DNA from 4 places in the Bradyrhizobium sp. 195 genome. Region 1 is predicted to be linked to each of the others. Evidence: predicted binding sites of a transcription regulator. Region 1 holds the regulator's gene; each other region holds the start of a gene.
The links. Region 1 encodes HrcA, which represses chaperone genes, less so after heat shock. Its sites were predicted from a motif close to GTTAGCACTCNCNNNNNGNGAGTGCTAAC; they were not measured.
Positions count from the first base shown of each region.

Region 2: a site for HrcA is predicted at 2,500-2,528, ahead of IVB26_RS26065 (co-chaperone GroES). Genes of this name have one in related genera too.
Region 3: a site for HrcA is predicted at 2,665-2,693, ahead of IVB26_RS33570 (co-chaperone GroES). Genes of this name have one in related genera too.
Region 4: a site for HrcA is predicted at 2,771-2,799, ahead of groES (co-chaperone GroES). Genes of this name have one in related genera too.

Region 1 covers NZ_CP082161.1:37,867-43,057, forward strand. Annotated here, with positions in the region: gene hemW (radical SAM family heme chaperone HemW) at 11-1,165, opposite strand; gene rdgB (RdgB/HAM1 family non-canonical purine NTP pyrophosphatase) at 1,152-1,787, opposite strand; gene rph (ribonuclease PH) at 1,799-2,512, opposite strand; gene hrcA (heat-inducible transcriptional repressor HrcA) at 2,682-3,770, shown strand; gene grpE (nucleotide exchange factor GrpE) at 3,867-4,484, shown strand; gene pncA (bifunctional nicotinamidase/pyrazinamidase) at 4,628-5,191, opposite strand, start outside.
Region 2 covers NZ_CP082161.1:5,569,571-5,574,761, reverse strand. Annotated here, with positions in the region: gene IVB26_RS26075 (GIY-YIG nuclease family protein) at 37-324, shown strand; gene groL (chaperonin GroEL) at 457-2,097, opposite strand; gene IVB26_RS26065 (co-chaperone GroES) at 2,143-2,457, opposite strand; gene IVB26_RS26060 (usg protein) at 2,835-3,122, shown strand; gene IVB26_RS26055 (O-linked N-acetylglucosamine transferase, SPINDLY family protein) at 3,310-5,191, opposite strand, start outside.
Region 3 covers NZ_CP082161.1:7,190,051-7,195,241, forward strand. Annotated here, with positions in the region: gene IVB26_RS33555 (L,D-transpeptidase) at 1-686, opposite strand, end outside; gene IVB26_RS33560 (protein phosphatase CheZ) at 1,003-1,782, shown strand; gene IVB26_RS33565 (hypothetical protein) at 1,948-2,469, opposite strand; gene IVB26_RS33570 (co-chaperone GroES) at 2,786-3,082, shown strand; gene groL (chaperonin GroEL) at 3,233-4,864, shown strand; gene IVB26_RS33580 (hypothetical protein) at 5,007-5,191, shown strand, end outside.
Region 4 covers NZ_CP082161.1:1,301,397-1,306,587, forward strand. Annotated here, with positions in the region: gene IVB26_RS06090 (hypothetical protein) at 1-253, shown strand, start outside; gene groL (chaperonin GroEL) at 687-2,327, opposite strand; gene groES (co-chaperone GroES) at 2,413-2,727, opposite strand; partial or broken gene IVB26_RS06105 (IS481 family transposase) at 3,090-3,842, shown strand; gene IVB26_RS06110 (hypothetical protein) at 4,957-5,118, opposite strand; gene IVB26_RS06115 (hypothetical protein) at 5,162-5,191, shown strand, end outside.

The sequences.
Region 1 (5,191 bases):
CGGCGTCTCGTTACGCCGCGAGATCCGCCACCACCGCGTCCAGCACCGGGAATCCGCTGCTGGTCACGCGCAAGCGTCCCGTTGCATCCACTGTAATCGCGCCTTCTTCGCGCAGCAGGGTGATGCGTTTGGGATCGAGCGAACGGCCTGACAGCGCGGTGTAGCGCTCGGGGTCGATGCCCTCGGCGAGACGCAACCCCATCAGCAAGAATTCGTCGGCGCGCTCCTCGCTGTTGAGGAGGTCGTCGGTGACGACGCCGTGGCCGTTGGTCTCGACCCGCAGCAGCCAGGCCTCGGGACGTTTCTCGGTGGCGGTGGCGTGGCGCACGCCATCGATGTCGAGCCGGCCGTGTGCGCCCGGACCTATCCCGGCATATTCCTCGCCGCGCCAGTACACGAGATTGTGCCGGCACTCGGCGCCGCGCCGTGCGTGATTGGAGATCTCGTAGGCGGGCAGCCCAAGCTTGTCGCAGGTTTCCTGCGTGACGTCGTAGAGGGCGCGCGCGACCGCTTCGTCCGGCGTCTTCAATTTGCCGGCCTGGTGCAGGCCGAAGAACGGCGTGCCTTCCTCTATCGTCAATTGATAGAGCGACAGATGCTCGGCCGCCTCATCGATCGCGAGACGCAGCTCATCGGCCCACATTGCCGGCGTCTGGTCGGGGCGGGCGTAGATCAGATCGAACGAGTAACGGTCGAACGAGCGCCGTGCGATGGCGACGGCATCGAGCGCCTCGCGCGCACTGTGCAACCGGCCCAGCGCCTTCAGCGAGGCATCGTCGAGCGCTTGCACGCCGAGCGAGACGCGATTGACGCCGGCGGTGCGATAACCGGCGAAGCGCGTGGCCTCGACGCTGGTCGGGTTTGCCTCCAGCGTGACTTCGACGTCGCCTGCGACGGTCCAGTGCTTGCCGATCGCGTCGAGCACGGCGCCGACGGTTGCAGGCTGCATCAAAGACGGCGTGCCGCCGCCGAGGAAGATCGAGGTGACTTCGCGGCCCGGCGCGCGCTGCGCGGTTGTTTCGATTTCACGTTCGAAGGCGGAGGCGAAGCGCGCCTCGTCGATCGCGGCGTGGCGGACGTGGCTGTTGAAGTCGCAATAGGGACATTTCGACAGGCAGAACGGCCAGTGCACGTAGACGCCGAAGGCTTCCTTAGCGCGGCTCAAGGCAGATCTCCGCCAGTTTCACGAAGGCGCGGGCGCGGTGCGACAGGCCGAGCCCAAGCGGTGGCAGGCCATGCTTCTCGATGCTTTCCATCTCGCCGAAAGTGCGGTTGTGGCCATCGGGCAAGAACATCGGATCGTAGCCGAAGCCGGCATTGCCGCGCGGCGGCCAGACCAGCGTGCCGTCGACGCGCGCCTCGACCTCTTCGAGATGGTCGTCGGGCCAGGCGACGCAGAGTGCGGAGACGAAGTGCGCCTTGCGCTTGTCGGGCGTGGTGGCGCCGCGCTCCTGCAACAGCCGCTCGATCTGCGCCATCGCCGCGTTGAAGTCCTTGCTCGGACCGGCCCAGCGCGCGCTGTAGATGCCGGGCGCGCCGTCCAGCGCGTCGACGACGATGCCGGAATCATCGGCGAAGGAGGGAAGCTTGGTCGCCTTGGCCGCCGCAATCGCCTTGATCGCCGCGTTGCTGCGGAAATCGCTGCCGGTCTCGTCCGGCTCGGCGAGGCCGAGCTCGCCGGCCGACACCGCCGCGATGCCGTACGGCGCAAGCAGCTCCCGCATCTCGGCGAGCTTGCCGGGATTGTGGGTCGCGATAACGAGCTTGTCCGTGATTCGGCGGTGCATGGGCCTATTGACTACGCCACGGCCAGTTTCTGCAAGTCTACCAGACGGGCAACGCCCTTGCGCGCCAGTGCCATCAGCGCCAGGAACTCGTCCTGTGTGAACGGCTCGCGTTCCGCCGTGCCCTGCACCTCGATGATGCGGCCATCGCCGGTCATGACGAAATTGGCGTCGGTCTGGGCTTCGGAATCCTCGGCGTAGTCGAGATCGAGCACCGGCGTGCCGTTGTAGATGCCGCAGGAGATCGCGGCGACGTTGTCGCGCATGACGTTGGCCTTGATCATGTTGCGCGCCTTCATCCAGTTGATGCAATCGGCGAGCGCGACCCAGGCACCGGTGATCGAGGCCGTGCGCGTGCCGCCGTCGGCCTGGAGCACGTCGCAATCGACCGTGATCTGGCGCTCACCGAGCGCTTCGAGATCGACGATGGTGCGAAGCGAGCGGCCGATCAGGCGCTGGATCTCGACGGTGCGGCCGCTTTGCTTGCCGGCGGAGGCCTCGCGGCGGGTGCGTTCTGAGGTCGCGCGCGGCAGCATGCCGTATTCGGCGGTGACCCAGCCGCGGCCCTGGCCCTTCAGCCACGGCGGCAGGCGATCTTCCAGCGTGGCGGTCACCAGCACATGGGTGTCGCCAAACTTCACCAGGCAGGAGCCTTCCGCATATTTGACCACGCCACGCTCCAGCGTCACGGGGCGCAATTCGTCGGGCGCACGGCGGCTTGGCCGCATGGGAAATCCTCCAAAACTCGCAGGTGTAGGGCTGTTGGCGGTGCTTGTAGGGGGGGTGAGGGTGGGCGGCAAGGTTTTTTCACCCCCTGATTTCGTGCCCGCAAACGCCACGCTTGTCAGAAGCGCCCGGGATGGACAAATTATGAGGATCTGAGAGGAGTTACCGTCGGTGGCCCATCACGATCCGATCCAGCTGATCGCGCCGCGCGCAGGCCTTGCCCAGCTCAACGAGCGTTCCCGCGACATCTTTCGTCAAATTGTCGAAAGCTATCTCGCGACCGGTGAGCCCGTGGGCTCGCGTAATATCTCGCGCCTGATCGCGATGCCGTTGTCGCCGGCCTCGGTCCGCAACGTCATGGCCGATCTGGAACAGCTCGGCCTGATCTACGCGCCCCACACCTCCGCTGGCCGGCTGCCGACGGAACTCGGCTTACGCTTTTTCGTCGATGCCCTGATGCAGGTCGGCGACCTCACGGAGGATGAGCGTGCGGCGATCCAGAGCCAGCTTGCCACCGTAGGCCAGGCGCAATCGGTCGAGGCGGCGCTGGACCAGGCCCTGACGCGGCTGTCGGGACTGACCCGTGCCGCCGCGGTGGTGCTGACGCCAAAATCCAATGCGCGGCTGAAGCATATCGAATTCGTCCGGCTGGAACCGGAAAAGGCGCTGGTGATCCTGGTTGGCGAGGACGGCCAGGTCGAAAACCGCGTGCTGTCGCTGCCCCCCGGAGTTCCCTCCTCGGCGATCACCGAGGCCGGCAATTTTCTCAATGCGCGGATCCGCGGCCGCACCCTGGCCGAGGCGCGGCTCGAGCTCGAGACTGCGCTCGGGGAAGCCCGCGCCGAACTCGATCAACTGACGCAGAAGGTGATCTCGGCCGGAATCGCGAGCTGGTCCGGCGGCGAGAACGAGAACCGGCAGCTCATCGTCCGCGGCCACGCCAATCTGCTGGAGGATCTCCACGCGCTGGAGGATTTGGAGCGGGTGCGCCTTTTGTTCGACGATCTCGAAACCAAGCGCGGCGTCATCGACCTCCTGGGCCGGGCCGAGACCGCCGAAGGCGTGCGCATCTTCATCGGCAGCGAGAACAAGCTGTTTTCCCTGTCAGGCTCCTCCACCATCATCTCGCCCTATCGGGATGCCGCCGGCCACATCGTCGGCGTCCTGGGCGTGATCGGCCCGACGCGGCTGAATTATGCCCGCGTGATCCCGACCGTGGACTACGCCGCCCGCATCGTCAGCCGGCTGCTGGGGGGCTGATCGGCGTTTCCGCCGATCACGGGCGCTTGATTTTCATGGCTCCAGGCCCGATATCCGGGCCAACAATCCCTGGAAACGAGTTCGAGATTAGAGCCGATGACCGATCGAGACCGGCAACCCGAAGACACGACCGCGCCGACGCCCGAGCCCGTGGTGTCAAAGCCCTACATCATGCCCGACGATCCCGAGCCCGGCTCGGTCGAAACCTTGCAGAAGGAAGCCACCGAGGCGCGCGACCGCATGTTGCGGACGCTGGCCGAGATGGAGAATTTGCGCAAGCGCACCGCCAAGGAAGTCGCCGACGCCCGCCTCTATGGCATCACCGGCTTTGCCCGCGACGTGCTCGACATCGCCGACAATCTCCAGCGCGCGCTCGATGCCGTTCCGGCTGAGGCCCGCGCCACGGCCGATCCCGGCCTGACCTCGTTGATCGAGGGCGTCGAGCTCACCGAGCGATCGCTGCTCAACGCGCTCGAGAAGCATGGCGTGAAGAAGCTCGATCCGCAGGGCCAAAAGTTCGATCCGAACTTCCACCAGGCGATGTACGAAGTGCCCGATCCGTCGGTGCCGTCGGGCACTGTGGTCCAGATCATGCAGGCCGGCTATACCATCGGCGAGCGCGTGCTGCGTCCGGCTTTGGTCGGCGTCGCAAAGGGCGGTGCAAAGGCCGCTCCGGCGGCGAACAACAACGAGTCGAGCGACGCGCCGAACTAATAGTCCCTCATGGTGAGGAGCCGCGCTTGCGCGGCGTCTCGCACCATGAAGGCCAAGGTGCTGCAGCGGGCGCCTTCATCCTTCGAGACGCGCGCGAAGAGGCGCGCTCCTCAGGATGAGGGTTTTGCAGTGTTGCGCGTCGCCTACGCGCTCGCCGCGATGTCCGCAGACTGAATCCGCTTCACGCCGGCCTTGGCCATATCGGCCCAGGCTTTTGCCAGCGAACCCTGCGTGTCGATGCCGCGGCAGGCGTCTTCCACCACATAGACCTCGAAGCCTGCCTTGCGCGCGTCGAGCGCGGTCCAGGCGACGCAGAAGTCCGTCGCCAGCCCTGCAACGAAGACGCGCTTGATCTTGCGCCCCTTGAGGTATCCGGCAAGTCCCGTCGAGGTCTTGCCGTCGGCCTCGAGAAAGGCCGAATAGCTGTCGACGTCCTTGTGAAAACCCTTGCGGATGATGAGTTCGGCGTGCGGGATCGCAAGGTCCTTCGACAGCGCGGCACCATCGGTGCCCTGCACGCAATGGTCGGGCCACAGCACTTGCTTGCCGTAGGGAAGGTCGACGGTCTCGAACGGCTTCTTCCCCGAATGCACTGACGCGAACGAGACGTGGCCCGGCGTGTGCCAGTCCTGCGTCATCACCACATTCGCAAACGCCTTCGAGATCTTGTTGATGACGGGCACCACCTGCTCGCCCTCTTTCACCGC
Region 2 (5,191 bases), 2.8 Mb from region 1:
GCGCGAGCCCGGAATCCATAACCACAGGCGGATGGAATGGCCTACTATGTCTACATTCTCGCGAGTAAGAAGTACGGCACGCTCTACATAGGCGTAACGAACGACCTCGTGCGTCGCGTGTTCGAACACAAGACGAAAGCGGCTCCCGGCTTCACGACCAAGTACGGCGTCGACAAGCTCGTCTTGTTCGAAATCTATGACGACCCCTTGACGGCCATCACCCGCGAGAAAGAGCTCAAAAAGTGGCGACGGGATTGGAAGACCCGTCTCATTGAGGAGCAGAACCCCAATTGGGATGATCTGTATCCGGGAATCACCAACTGACGTTCGTGGTTATGGATTCCGGGCTCGCGCCCAAGGGGGCGCGCGCCGGAATGACGAGGGGATGGAATTTTCCCACAAACAAAAACCCCGGCATCGCTGCCGGGGTTTCGTAGTTCTTGAGATGGCCGGACCTTAGAAGTCCATGCCGCCCATGCCGCCGCCCGGGGGCATCGCCGGACCGGCGCCGCCCTTCTTGGGCAGCTCGGCGACCATGGCTTCCGTGGTGATCAGCAGCGCCGCAACCGAAGCTGCGTTCTGGATCGCGGTACGGACCACCTTGGTCGGGTCGATGATGCCCTTCTTGACGAGGTCGGCATATTCGCCGGTCTGGGAGTCGAAGCCGTAAGCGTAGGTCTTGTTCTCCAGGATCTTGCCGACGATCACCGAACCGTCTTCACCGGCGTTGATCGCGATCTGGCGAGCGGGAGCCGAGAGCGCCTTGCGCACGATCTCGACGCCGGTCTTCTGGTCGTCGTTCTTGGTGCGCAGGCCCTTGAGCTGCTCGGAGGCACGGAGCAGGGCGACGCCGCCGCCCGGGACGATGCCTTCTTCCACAGCCGCGCGGGTCGCATGCATCGCGTCATCAACGCGATCCTTGCGCTCCTTCACCTCGACCTCGGTCGCGCCGCCGACGCGGATCACCGCAACGCCGCCGGCGAGCTTGGCCAGACGCTCCTGGAGCTTCTCACGGTCGTAGTCCGAGGTGGTTTCCTCGATCTGCGCCTTGATCTGGGCCACGCGCGCCTCGATGTCGGCCTTCTTGCCGGCGCCGTTGACGATCGTGGTGTTCTCCTTGTCGATCATCACCTTCTTGGCGCGACCGAGCATGTTGAGCGTGACGTTCTCGAGCTTGATGCCGAGATCTTCCGAGATCGCCTGGCCGCCGGTCAGGATCGCGATGTCCTGCAGCATGGCCTTGCGGCGATCGCCGAAGCCGGGAGCCTTGACGGCCGCGACCTTGAGGCCGCCGCGCAGGCGGTTCACGACCAGGGTCGCGAGGGCTTCACCTTCGACGTCCTCGGCGACGATGACCAGCGGCTTGCCGGTCTGCACCACGGCCTCGAGCAGCGGCAGCAGCTCGTTCAGCGAGGAGAGCTTCTTCTCGTTGATGAGGATGTAGGCGTCGTCCATTTCAACGCGCATCTTGTCGGCGTTGGTGACGAAGTAGGGCGAGATGTAGCCGCGGTCGAACTGCATGCCCTCGACGACGTCGAGCTCGGTCTCGAGCGACTTGGCTTCCTCGACGGTGATGACACCCTCGTTGCCGACCTTCTTCATGGCGTCGGAGAGGAACTTGCCGATCTCCTGGTCGCCGTTGGCCGAGATGGTGCCGACCTGGGCGATCTCGTCGTTGGAGGTGACCTTCTTGGAGTTCTTGACGAGGTCGGCGACCACGGCTTCCACCGCCAGGTCGATACCGCGCTTGAGATCCATCGGGTTCATGCCGGCGGCAACCGACTTGGCGCCTTCGCGCACGATCGCCTGGGCGAGCACGGTGGCCGTGGTGGTGCCGTCGCCGGCCGCGTCAGCGGACTTGGAGGCGACTTCGCGCACCATCTGGGCGCCCATGTTCTCGAACTTGTCCTCGAGCTCGATCTCCTTGGCGACGGTGACGCCGTCCTTGGTGATGCGGGGAGCGCCGAACGACTTGTCGAGCACGACGTTGCGGCCCTTCGGACCGAGCGTGACCTTCACCGCGTTGGCGAGAACGTCGACGCCGCGCAGCATCTTGTCACGCGCTTCAACCGAGAATTTGACTTCTTTGGCTGCCATGTGGGTTTTTCCTTGGAATGTTTGACTGGAGGGAGAGAGGGGCTCTTAGGCCGCCTTCTTCTTGGAAGCGGGGACGTCGAGAACGCCCATGATGTCGCTTTCCTTCATGATCAGCAGGTCGACGTTGTCGATCTTGACCTCGGTGCCGGACCACTTGCCGAACAGCACGCGGTCGCCGACCTTCAGGTCGATCGGGATCAGCTTGCCGGCTTCGTCGCGGCCACCGGGGCCGACGGCGACGACTTCGCCCTGCGAGGGCTTTTCCTTGGCAGTGTCGGGAATGATGATGCCGCCAGCGGTCTTCTCTTCTGCGTCGATGCGCTTGACCACGACGCGGTCGTGAAGCGGACGGAATTTCATGCAGTCCTCCTAAGCATTTGCTCGGGTTGAGATTTTCAGATTGTTAGCAATCGGTGCCCGCGAGTGCTAGCACAGGCGAGGCTGAAATAGGACAGGAATTTTGCGGGAGCAAGGGCTTCTAGCAGAAAAATCGGCACCCGGAAGCGCGGATTGCCAGAATCTCTTTTCCATCGTTAACCGAGGTCGGGTCCGTATTAGCACGGTGCCGCATCTGCTGCTAACGCATTGAATTTCAACAGCTTGTTAAACTTTTGGGCTTGAGATGAATTGTCAGTTTGCGTCACATTTCTCTCATGTGAGCGCATCAGTACCAGGTGGCTCGTAAGGCGCACACCGACCAAGCCGCCCTTGAATGCGCTCCTGCAAAGGAGGTTGGCATGGACTTGCGGAGTGGGGGCGTTTCCGAGGACTTCCGGAAACAGATGCTGGGTTACGGGCTGACGACGGCACAAATTCTCTATCGGATGCCGGATCATCCCTCGCTGCTACAGACCTACGTCTGGCAGAACTACGACATGTTTCCGAAATTCCCGGCGCTGAAGGATTTCCTGGCGTTCTGGCAGGAGAAGCTCGACGGCCCCCTTCATTCGGTCACCGTCGCGCATTCCAAGCTGATCAAGCCGGCCGAGCTGCGCGCCGTGGATGGCGTGTTCCGGCTGCATTGAGGCGGACACCGGTCTCGTAGGGCGGGCAAAGGCGCGCGCTTGCGAGCCGTGCCCACCATATCTCTCCGCGATTGCATGGGCATGGTGGGCACGCTCCGCTTTGCCCACCCTACGATATCTGCGTTGGAACTGCGCAGGATGGACTAGCATCGGCTGCGCGTGTCGCTGTCCGCCCGCGAACACGCAATCATGCGCCGCCGTTGCAATAGCGCTTCCACATTGCGCGATAGGCCTCGTCCACCGCCCGCGCATAGGGGACAGGGTTGCCGGCGGCTGCGGAGTCGATCTGTCCAGGCAGGTCGCGGCGCAAGCGATCGAGTTCACCGATCTCAACTGCATGGCAGACAGCGATTTCGATATATCCCTCATTGCTATCCGTAACCCAGTGCGGCAGGCCAAGCGCCGTGAGGATGGAGCCGGCAGCACGGCTGGGCAGGCTGTTGCCGAGTTTCGCCACCACCGGCACGCCCATCTGCAAGGCCTCCCAGGTGCTGACGCCGCCGTTCTGCGGGAACGGGTCGAGGCAGATATCGACGCGATTGAACGATGCCAGATGTTCGCCCCGCAAGGTGGCTCCGAGCAGATCGATACGTTCGGCCGGCAATCCGCAAGCCGCAAACCGCGCCAGCAGATTGTCGCGGACCAGCTGGTCGTCCAGCGCAACATCCTTGATCAGCAGGCGCGAACCCGGCACTCGCTCGAGAATCCTGGACCAGACTTCCGCTGCCTCGTCCGAAATCTTGCTGATGCGGTTGAAGACGCCGAATGTGACGAAGCGGTTCGAGATCGCCGGGGTCGGCGCCTGCTCGATCCCGGCCGGCAGTGGCGTCAGCGTTACAAAGCACGGCAGGTCGACAACAGTTTCCGCAAACAGATCCCGGACCGCGAAAGGAATCGCGACGGGGTCCGAGAACAGATAGTCGATCGTCGGCAGTCCGGTGCCAGTGCCGTGGCCCCAGCCATGGACCTGGATCGGCGCCGGCTTGCGTGCAAACACGCTGAGCCGGTTTCCTCTGGTATGGCCGGACAGATCGATCAGGATATCGACGCCATCGGCGCGGATCTCGGCGGCGAGACGCTCGTCGGTCCATTGCGAGGCGTCGCGCCAGCGGTCGGCAATCCCTTGAAATTCGCTGGTCGTCGTGTCCACTTTTGACGAACAAGAGTAGCAAACGATCTCGAACTGTGCCCGGTCGTGATGTTGCAGGACCGGCTTGAAAATGAACGCAGCCGAATGCGCGTTGAAGTCCGACGAGACATAGCCAAGCACGAGGCGGCGATCCGGATCGCGGCTGTTGTCATGCGGTCCGGCCGCCTCCGAGGCGATCTTCGCGCCGACACGCTCCCACCATACCTGCCGCGCCTGCTGGTGCCGTTCGACGGTGGCGTCCCCCACAAAATCGAGCGTGAATATCTTGTTGGAGATCGCGCTCTGGAGGTCAGGCTGGATGTCGAGGGCTCTGTCAAAGCTGGCCAGGGCTTCGTCGACCCGGCCAAGCCCGGCGAGGCAAAGGCCCAGCACCAGGTGAGCTTGAATGGAATCGGGAGCGATCGCGAGGGCCTGCTCGCAATCGTGCGATGCCTGGGCAATTTGCTGGATCTGGAGCAGGACACTGGCCCGCGCGAGCCACCCGTTCGCCTCGTCGGGTGCCAGCCCGACGGCCCGATTGCCATCTCCCAGGGCTTCATCGAATCGCTGAAGTTCCCGCAATGCAACCGCGCGGTTCGCCAGCGCTGCGGCGTAGTCAGGCTTGATCGATAGCGCGCGGTCGAGGCTTGCGAGCGCCCCGTCATAATTGCGCAGACGGCTGAGCGCCCAACCCCGGCCGTTATGGGCTTCAGCAAGGTTTGCGTCGAGTGCGAGCGCCTTGTCGTAGTTGTGGAGTGCCTCCTCGTGAAGGTCGAGGGCCACGCTCGCGTTACCGAGATTGGAGAGGGTTACGGCGTGGTTGGGCCGCAAGGCGAGGGCCTTGCGATAGCTCGCGCAGGCCTCGCCGTGACGCCGTAGTCCGTTGAGCGCGACGCCGAGGCTCATATGAGCATCGGCCGACCGCGGATCGACGGCAACC
Region 3 (5,191 bases), 1.2 Mb from region 1:
ATCCGGTAGAGCGTCGAGCCCAGATACATCGCGCGGGCGCCGAGCGGGTTTTCCGGACCGCCTTCCATGTGCCGGGGCAAGTCGGGGCGGCGCGCGATCATTTCCGCCGGCGGCGTCCAGTCCGGCCATTCGCGCTTGGCCGTGATCGACTTCACGCCGGACCAGGTGAAGCCGGGACGCCCGACGCCGATGCCATAGCGCATCGCCCTGCCGTTGCCCTCGACGAGGTAGAGGAACTTGTTCGGGGTATCGACCACGATCGTGCCGGGACCTTCCTTGCCGCTATAGTCAACAGATTGTTTCTCGAACCGCGGATCGAACGGACGCTGCCGTGGATCGACCGGCTCCTGCTGGAGCGTGCCTTGCTGATATCCGCCCTGCACCTGCGGCTCGCCCATCGGCGGCAGGCGGCGCTGGTCGTAATAGCCCGGCTGCTGCTGATACACCGGCTGCTCCGGCGCGTAGGCCGGGCCGCGGCCGGGGCCGTCACCGAACAGGAACTCGATGAAGCCGCCGCCCATATTCGAATTGGACGCGACGCGCACTGGCGCCGGCGGCACCCGCGGCTGGTAGAGCACCGCGGGCGGATCGTTCGGCACGCTATTGTCGAAGGCGCTGGCACTGTTTGCGCCGGCAATGAAGGTGCAAGCGCTGCCGAGCAGCGCAACAGACATTTTCTTGAACATCGACGTACTCTGTACTGTTTCGTCTAGATCACATGCGCCGTGGAGAGCTGATGGCTGGTCCGCGCCCCTCGACGTGGTCAATAAAAAGCAAAAGCCGTTTCGTTTGGTAAACGTATCGGGCGTTTGGATTCACCACGTCGTCAACCGAGGGGCAATTTGGCGATCAGCGTTTATTTTCGATGAACGCGGCGAGGCCATGGTTAATCGCTTCTTTGCGCGCCGTCGCGCGACGCCGCACAACAGTTCCGGCTGTGAACTTCGTGTTAAATCGCTTCTGACTACAAAGACGCGTGAGTGAGGTGGGGGGAGTATCCTGATGGCTGTTCACCGCAAACGTTTTCGCGTCGAGGATATCGCTGGTGGCGAGATGCCGATTTTGGACGTAACCGAAGAGGCAATCCCGATGCATAGCGAGATCATGGCCGAACTACGTGCGATCCGCGCCCAGATGGCGAAGGGCAGCGTGCCCCTGTCGGGTAGCGCAGCCATGGCGGCCATCGACGCCTCCACCGCCCACGAGCTCTCCGAGGCTCGTACCATGCTCGACACCTATCGCGCGCAGATCGAGCAGTGCGAGAAGCTGAAGGTCGAGCTCGACCTCATCCATGACGCCATCGACCGCACCAAGCGCGAGATCGCGACGCTGCACGGCAAGAGCTTTGACGGTGGCGAAATGGCCAAGGTCAACGGCGAGCTCGGCGCGGTCGTCGGCGGCACCGAGCAGGCGACCCAGCAGATCCTCGAAGCCGCGGAATCGATCGACCAGGCCGCCAGCGCAATGTCCAAGGTGGACTCGGTCGACCAGCAGAAGCGGCTCGCCGACGACATCCAGGAACGCGTCATCTCGATCTTCGAGGCCTGCAACTTCCAGGACCTGACCGGCCAGCGCATCAGCAAGGTCATGGGCACGATGAAGTTCATCGAGCAGCACATCAATGCGATGATGGACATCTGGGGCGGGGTCGACGCGATCAAGTCCCACGTGCCGGCGCAGGTGGACAATCGCAGTGAGGACGAAAAGCTTCTCAACGGTCCGAAGCTCACCGGCGACGTCGGCCACGCCTCGCAGGACGACATCGACGCGCTGTTCGACTAAGCGGACGCGAGATAGAGAAGAACAAAACGCCGGCGCAAGCCGGCGTTTTTTTGTTTGTCGTCATTGCGAGGAGCGAAGCGACGAAGCAATCCAGGCTGCCTCCGCTGAAACAGTCTGGATTGCTTCGCTACGCTCGCAATGACGTGTGGTTGGACCGGTGCCCGCTCACGCCCTGGGCGCGCAGCGGACGTAGACCATGTTGCCGTAGCGGGTGGCGGCGTCCTTGTCGATGAAGCGGGTGATCAGGACGCGGCCGTCGAAAGAGATGATTTCGCGGTCCTGGTCGCCGGGGGTCGGCCCCGCCGGTCCGATGTAGTTCTTGCCGCTCGGCGAGCCCTTCAGCCGCAGCTCCTGGGGCGTTGCCTGGTCGGCCAGGTGCATGATCACGCCGCCGGAGGAGCCGGCGGTGATCACATAGGGATTCTTGCACTGGGCCCGCGCGGCCGCCTCGGTGCGGGCGCGGTCGGCCGGGTTCTGGAACGAGGCCAGACCCCAGCGGCCGACGATCTCGTCGCCGCGAATGGTCGCAGGCATTTCCGGGGCTACTCCCGGCTCGGCTTCGGGCGGCGGCGAGGACGACGAGAAGGACGGCAGGCTCATGCCGCCGCCGCATGCGCCCAGCAGCAGCGCCAGACAAGAGGCGGCCGCCAGATTGGCAACCGTGCGCGCGTGAGCTGAACTGATCATGGCATTCCCCCGGACAAAACCATGGCCGCACCCCTCCCGCAGCCAAGCGCAAAACCGCTGCCGGGGCAATGACGTCCTTTGATACGTCGGCGCCCCGAACAAGTTTCCAATGCCACCATGCTATATCCGCCTCACCAATCGCTTAACCACCTTTGCTTGACAGGATCGCGGCCAAGCCATATTTCCGGGCCCACTATTAGCACTCGGAAAGCCCGATTGCTAAGCGCGCCGTTCGATCCTCGGGATAGGGGGTGGACGGAAGCGCCGCCCCACCCACTTCCACTACTTCCGAAGCGAGCCTCCAAAGGGAAACGTCATGGCTAAATCCAAATTTCGTCCGCTGCATGACCGTGTCGTGGTCAAACGTATCGACGCCGAGGAAAAGACCAAGGGCGGCATCATCATTCCGGACACCGCCAAGGAAAAGCCATCCCAGGGCGAGGTTGTCGCCGTCGGCCCCGGTGGCCGCGACGAGGCCGGCAAGCTGACCCCGATCGACCTCAAGGTCGGCGACCGCGTGCTGTTCGGCAAGTGGTCGGGCACCGAGGTCAAGATCGACAACGAAGATCTCCTGATCATGAAGGAGTCGGACATCATGGGCGTTCTGGCCTAAGGCCGTCAGCCTGAACAGCCGCTGAATGTCATGCCCGGGTCGCCGAGATCCGGGCATCCATCATTCCACCGGGTTCGACCTGCGGACCCCCGGACATGATGCGACGAGGCGAGCGATAGACACATCACGAAACCAGAGGGATTGCAGAATATGGCTGCCAAAGAGGTCAAGTTTTCCGGAGACGCGCGCGATCGCATGCTGCGCGGCGTCGACATTCTCGCCAATGCCGTCAAGGTGACGCTGGGCCCGAAGGGCCGCAACGTCGTCATCGAGAAGTCGTTCGGCGCGCCCCGCATCACCAAGGACGGCGTCACCGTCGCCAAGGAGATCGAGCTCGAGGACAAGTTCGAGAACATGGGCGCCCAGATGGTGCGTGAGGTCGCCTCCAAGACCAACGACCTCGCCGGCGACGGCACCACCACCGCGACCGTGCTGGCCCAGGCTATCGTGCGCGAAGGCGCCAAGGCGGTTGCCGCCGGCATGAACCCGATGGACCTCAAGCGCGGTATCGACAGCGCGGTGGCCGCCGTCGTCAAGGACATCGAGAAGCGCGCCAAGCCGGTCGCGGCCTCCTCCGAGGTCGCCCAGGTCGGCACCATCTCGGCCAACGGCGATGCCGCCATCGGCAAGATGATCGCTCAGGCGATGCAGAAGGTCGGCAATGAGGGCGTCATCACCGTCGAAGAGAACAAGTCGCTCGACACCGAAGTCGACATCGTCGAGGGCATGAAGTTCGACCGCGGCTATCTCAGCCCCTACTTCGTCACCAACCCCGAGAAGATGACCGCCGAGCTCGAGGACGCCTACATCCTCCTGCACGAGAAGAAGCTCTCGGGCCTGCAGGCCATGCTGCCGGTGCTGGAAGCGGTGGTGCAGTCTGGCAAGCCGCTCGTCATCATCGCGGAGGACGTCGAGGGCGAGGCGCTGGCCACCCTGGTCGTCAACCGTCTGCGTGGCGGCCTCAAGGTCGCAGCCGTCAAGGCGCCTGGCTTCGGCGATCGCCGCAAGGCCATGCTCGAGGATCTCGCGATCCTGACCGGTGGCCAGCTCATCTCCGAGGACCTCGGCATGAAGCTCGAGAACGTCACGGTGAAGATGCTGGGCCGCGCCGGCAAGGTCGTGATCGACAAGGAGAACACCACGATCGTCAAGGGCGCCGGCAAGAAGCCGGAGATCGAGGCCCGCGTCGGCCAGATCAAGGCCCAGATCGAGGAAACCACCTCGGACTACGACCGTGAGAAGCTCCAGGAGCGCCTGGCCAAGCTCGCGGGCGGCGTCGCGGTGATCCGCGTCGGCGGCGCGACCGAGATCGAGGTCAAGGAGAAGAAGGACCGCGTCGAGGACGCCCTCAACGCCACCCGCGCCGCGGTGCAGGAAGGCATCGTCCCCGGCGGCGGCGTCGCGCTGCTCCGCGCCAAGAAGGCCGTGGGCCGTCTCACCAACGCCAATGCCGACGTCCAGGCCGGCATCAACATCGTGCTGAAGGCGCTGGAAGCCCCGATCCGTCAGATCTCCGAGAACGCGGGCGTGGAAGGCTCGATCGTGGTCGGCAAGATCCTGGAGAACAAGTCCGAGACCTTCGGCTTCGACGCCCAGACCGAGGACTATGTCGACATGGTCGAGAAGGGCATCATCGATCCCGCCAAGGTGGTGCGCACCGCGCTGCAGGACGCCTCCTCCGTGGCCGGCCTGCTGGTCACCACCGAGGCCATGGTCGCCGAGACGCCGAAGAAGGAAGCCGCGCCCGCCATGCCCGCCGGCGGCGGCATGGGCGGCTTCTAAGCCGATCCTTTCATTACAATGTTGCGAAGGCCGCCTCCGGGCGGCCTTCTTTTTTGCAGACCCTGCCTTCAGCTTTCCGATTCAACCGACGGCCAAAACCCACTACGGTGGCGCGCCGATTCGATTGCGCGAGGTTTCATCGATGCGTGCGCTTCTGGTTTGTTCGACAGCCCTGTTGGCGGTTCTGCTCGCAGCTTCGCCGGAGGTCGCCTCCGCCCAGATGAAGCTGTCACCCAAGGCCACGGCGCCCGGGGGCGTGGAGACACGCTATTTCACCTCGATCGACGGGCTCATGGACGGCAATGCCGATGTGATCCTCAAGGAGAC
Region 4 (5,191 bases), 1.3 Mb from region 1:
CCAGCGTCTTGATTGCAAAGCGCATACTGGCTCTGCCGACGTGAATGACGATCCGACGTTTGTCGTCAGGGTAGGTCGGGCCCTGAGTAACTGCACTGATCTGCTGATCATCGGACCGGGAACCGAGAAGACCGAGCTGATGAATTTCCTGAGAGTGAACAGGCCGGATCTCACTCTGCACGTCGAGACAAGTAATCCTCCGACCGACCGGGAAATTGTAGCGGTTGGGCGAAAGATCTTCCGTCTCGATTGAGTTGGCGATGTTCTTCTTCTGATTGTGGACGGTGCAACAGATCGGCCCAAATTAGGAGAGATGAGGATCGCTCTTCCCGGGGACCACCACCTAGCTCGCGCATCCGTTTACAGCGATGGATAGGCGCCGGAACCGATGCTATTTAAGTCAGTAGCGCCAATGGGTGGCTACCGCGACCGGGCGTTCTCAGGTGTTCGCCTTGACCGGCCGCCGACGTTGAGGCCGCAGGGAAAGGCTGTGCAGAACGGCGATCACCCGCTCGTCCTGCCGGTGACATGCCTACCAGCAGACTCGCAAAACCAACGTCTAGCAACTGCTGATCGTCATTTCCACAGCGCATAGCGCGAGATCAGAACAACGAACTGAAAAAGTCGCGAGCAAAAAATGACCCCGGTATTTTTCTGCCGGGGATCGCATTTTAGAGAGAGTTGGATCAGAAGTCCATGCCGCCCATGCCGCCGCCCGGAGGCATTGCCGGACCGGCGCCGCCCTTCTTCGGCAGCTCGGCGACCATGGCCTCGGTAGTGATCAGCAGCGCCGCAACCGAGGCAGCGTTCTGAATCGCGGTGCGGACCACCTTGGTCGGGTCGATGATGCCCTTGGTGACCAGGTTGACGTACTCGCCCGTCTGCGAGTCGAAGCCGTAGGCGTATTGCTCCTTCTCCAGGATCTTGCCGACGATCACCGAGCCGTCTTCACCGGCGTTGATCGCGATCTGGCGAGCGGGCGCGGAGAGCGCCTTGCGCACGATCTCAACGCCGGTCTTCTGGTCGTCGTTCTTGGTGCGCAGACCCTTGAGCTGCTCGGAGGCACGGAGCAGGGCGACGCCGCCGCCCGGAACGATGCCTTCCTCGACCGCGGCGCGGGTCGCATGCATCGCGTCATCAACGCGATCCTTGCGCTCCTTCACCTCGACCTCGGTCGCGCCGCCGACGCGGATCACCGCGACGCCGCCTGCGAGCTTGGCCAGACGCTCCTGGAGCTTCTCACGGTCGTAGTCCGAGGTGGTCTCCTCGATCTGCGCCTTGATCTGGGCCACGCGCGCCTCGATGTCGGCCTTCTTGCCGGCGCCGTTGACGATCGTGGTGTTCTCCTTGTCGATCATCACCTTCTTGGCGCGACCGAGCATGTTGAGCGTGACGTTCTCGAGCTTGATGCCGAGATCTTCCGAGATCGCCTGGCCGCCGGTCAGGATCGCGATGTCCTGCAGCATGGCCTTGCGGCGATCGCCGAAGCCCGGAGCTTTGACGGCCGCGACCTTCAGGCCGCCACGGAGGCGGTTGACGACGAGGGTCGCGAGGGCTTCGCCCTCGACGTCCTCGGCGACGATGATCAGCGGCTTGCCGGTCTGCACCACGGCCTCGAGCAGCGGCAGCAGCTCGTTCAGCGAGGAGAGCTTCTTCTCGTTGATGAGGATGTAGGCGTCGTCCATCTCAACGCGCATCTTGTCGGCGTTGGTGACGAAGTAGGGCGAGATGTAGCCGCGGTCGAACTGCATGCCCTCGACGACGTCGAGCTCGGTCTCGAGCGACTTGGCTTCCTCGACGGTGATGACACCCTCGTTGCCGACCTTCTTCATGGCGTCGGAGAGGAACTTGCCGATCTCGGCGTCGCCGTTGGCCGAGATGGTGCCGACCTGGGCGATCTCGTCGTTCGAGGTGACCTTCTTGGAGTTCTTGACGAGGTCGGCGACGACGGCTTCCACGGCCAGGTCGATACCACGCTTGAGGTCCATCGGGTTCATGCCGGCGGCAACCGACTTGGCGCCTTCACGAACGATCGCAGCCGCGAGCACGGTTGCGGTGGTGGTGCCGTCGCCGGCCGCATCGGCGGACTTGGAGGCGACTTCGCGCACCATCTGCGCGCCCATGTTCTCGAACTTGTCGTCGAGCTCGATCTCCTTGGCGACGGTGACGCCGTCCTTGGTGATGCGGGGAGCGCCGAACGACTTGTCGAGCACGACGTTGCGGCCCTTGGGGCCGAGCGTGACCTTCACCGCGTTGGCGAGGATGTCGACGCCGCGCAGCATCTTGTCGCGTGCATCGACGCCGAATTTGACTTCTTTAGCTGACATGTGAGTTTTCCTGAATGTTTTACTTGGTCTCACCCTTGGCGACGCCCAGCAGGCGCTCCTCAGGATGAGCGGTGCGAGCGATGGTTTAGGCGGCCTTCTTCTTGGCGGACACGTCGGTGAGAACGCCCAGGATGTCGCTCTCTTTCATGATCAACAGCTCCTGGCCGTCGATCTTGACCTCGGTGCCTGACCACTTGCCGAACAGGACGCGGTCGCCGACCAGCACGTCGATCGGGATCAACTTGCCGCTCTCGTCGCGGCCGCCGGGGCCGACGGCGATGACTTCACCTTGCGAAGGCTTTTCCTTGGCAGTGTCCGGAATAATGATGCCGCCAGCGGTCTTTTCTTCTGCGTCGATGCGCTTGACCACGACGCGGTCGTGAAGCGGACGGAATTCCATGCAGATCTCCTAAGCATTTACACCAGTTGATGATTTCCCGATTGCTAGCAATCGCGGCCTGCGAGTGCCAACGCAGGCGCAGCTGAAATAGGACCGATTTTTTGGGGAACAAGTGTTTGTAGTAGGAAAATCGGGCTGGGCGCGCGGGATCTCTGTGGGGGCTGCCCCAGATCACTTTCTCCGCTTGCCGCCGAGCACCCTTCTTCTGAGTGAATCGTACGGCTCTGTCTCTCGACCTAATGTCGCCTAACAGTTCAATTCCTCTGCCCTAAATTCGAGCTGGTAAAGGCCCGCCGATCTGGTGCCGGTTCAAATGCGAATCGTCGGCTGACTTCGTTCTAAGATTGGGATGCGTTTAGACGGTCGTCGCCTTCCGCAGGCACACACTATTGCCCCTTGATGACTGCCTCTATGCCCTGCAGCCGACGATACCGCACCTGACGCGGTCATCCTTGGATCGGTGCCTACAGCGCCATGGGATCAGCCGCCTACCGGAGGTCGCTGGCGACAAGCCAGCCAAACAGCCGTTCAAGGCCTATCCCATCGGATACTTTCACATCGACATCGCCGAGGTCCGTACCGAAGAGGGGAAGCTCTACCTCTTCGTGGGCGTGGACCGAACCTCGAAGTACGCGTTCGCTCGATTGACGAAGACGGCAACCACCGCCACCGCCAGGGCCTTCCTCGACGAACTGGTGGAAGCTGTCCCCTACAAAATCCACACCGTACTCACAGACAATGGCATCCAGTTCGCTGACTTGCCCAAGAACCGGAGCGGGCCAACCGCCCGTTGGCGCAGCCATCCCTTCGATCGGACCTGTCGAGATCATGGCATCGAGCATCGGCTCACCAAGCCCAGCCATCCTTGGACGAACGGTCAGGTCGAACGGATGAACCGAACGCTGAAGGAGGCGACTATCCGGCGATACCACTACGAGACCCACCGCCAGCTCCAGGATCACCTCGCTGCCTTCCTGGACGGCTACAACTTCGCCAAGCGGCTAAAGACCCTACGTGGCCTTACACCCTACGAAGCCATCTGCACGGCCTGGGCAAAAGAGCCGGACCGCTTCCGGCTCGATCCACTCCACTTGACCTCGGGACTGAACACCTAGGAGGCCGCTTGTCAATCGGCGTTGGATCGGGAGCTTATCGGCATCCATGCCGAAACACACACACAGCATAAGCGGTTCGCGGCCGTTCTGCGTGGGCATTATGGCTACTATGGCAGGCCGCACGATTATCCAGCGCTCAACGGCTTCTACCGCGAAGTACGTCGGACCTGGCTGCGTTGTCTGAGACGGCGGAGCCAGAAAAGTCGGCGCATGGGCTGGTCCGAGTTCGACACCCTGACGGCACGCTTCCGTCTGCTCGTTCCACGCATCACTCGCACTTGGGCACAGGCGCGGATATGACGCGGGTTACCCCCGGGAAGAGCCGGGTGCGGGAAAGCCGCCCGCCCGGATCTGTGAGAGCAAAGCCGAATGGCCGAGCTACTCGACCACGATAATAAGACTAGGGCACGTTGACTGGCGGCAGGGACGCGGTCAGCCGCGGCACAAAGCCATCTTGGTGCCGGCCGCGTGCTGCGAACACTATTGTAAGCGCCACAAAAACGATCAGAAGTTCACGCATTTCGACGAATTCCCCGCCAACTCCATCGCTTATGAAACGGCTGACACCTGATGCGCTTGCTCTAAGCTCGCCGCGAAATTGCCGCCGCGTTCAATGCAGGCTGTTAGGCTTGCAAAGTCGAAAAGATAAGCCCACTCAGTCGTCAAAAATCAATATTCCTTGTATTTCCGAGTAAGTCTGCAAACTATCGGGTGGTCAGCTTGAAAGATGCACCGCGTGCGTATGATGTCCTTGTGGCGGTAAGACGTGGCCCGCTGCGATGCCGATCTCGCGATGCCAGCCCATGCACCGGTAAATTCCGGCATAGGGAGCCGTGGCTCCTGGCTCTTGATCCTGGTCAAATGGCTCGCTGTTAGACGCCCGTTCTTATAGATCGCGATTCGTCATCTCTCAATCGGCTAGCTTAACTTTGCCTAAAGCCATCCATTCGGGCGCAGAGTTGATCTGAAAAGCTCTGAGCCCGCCTTCTGGCCTTCTGCGAGCGTGCTTGTTCATCTTTCGACAGTGCGCCCCGCAGATTGCCGCCAGTGCGGAGGAGCCCGCGCCATCGCGAGTGTACTTAGAGCTATGGCCGCGATCGTATCGTGCGTTTTTTCATTGCCTGTGCAGCGTTAATGCGCCGAGTGCCTGTTGGCGCGGTAAAACATCGATTCGTTGAACGAGTAGAGTCGTGTTGGACGCTGAAGCGGCATGATCTTTCCCGATATCTTTCTGCGCATGACCAATTACTTTCGCATGGATGCTCTTGACCGTCATCTACTATCGCGGCAACGAGAGCCATTATAGATCGAGAGAAAGAATGATGGATGTGATTGATCAAGCGAACGGT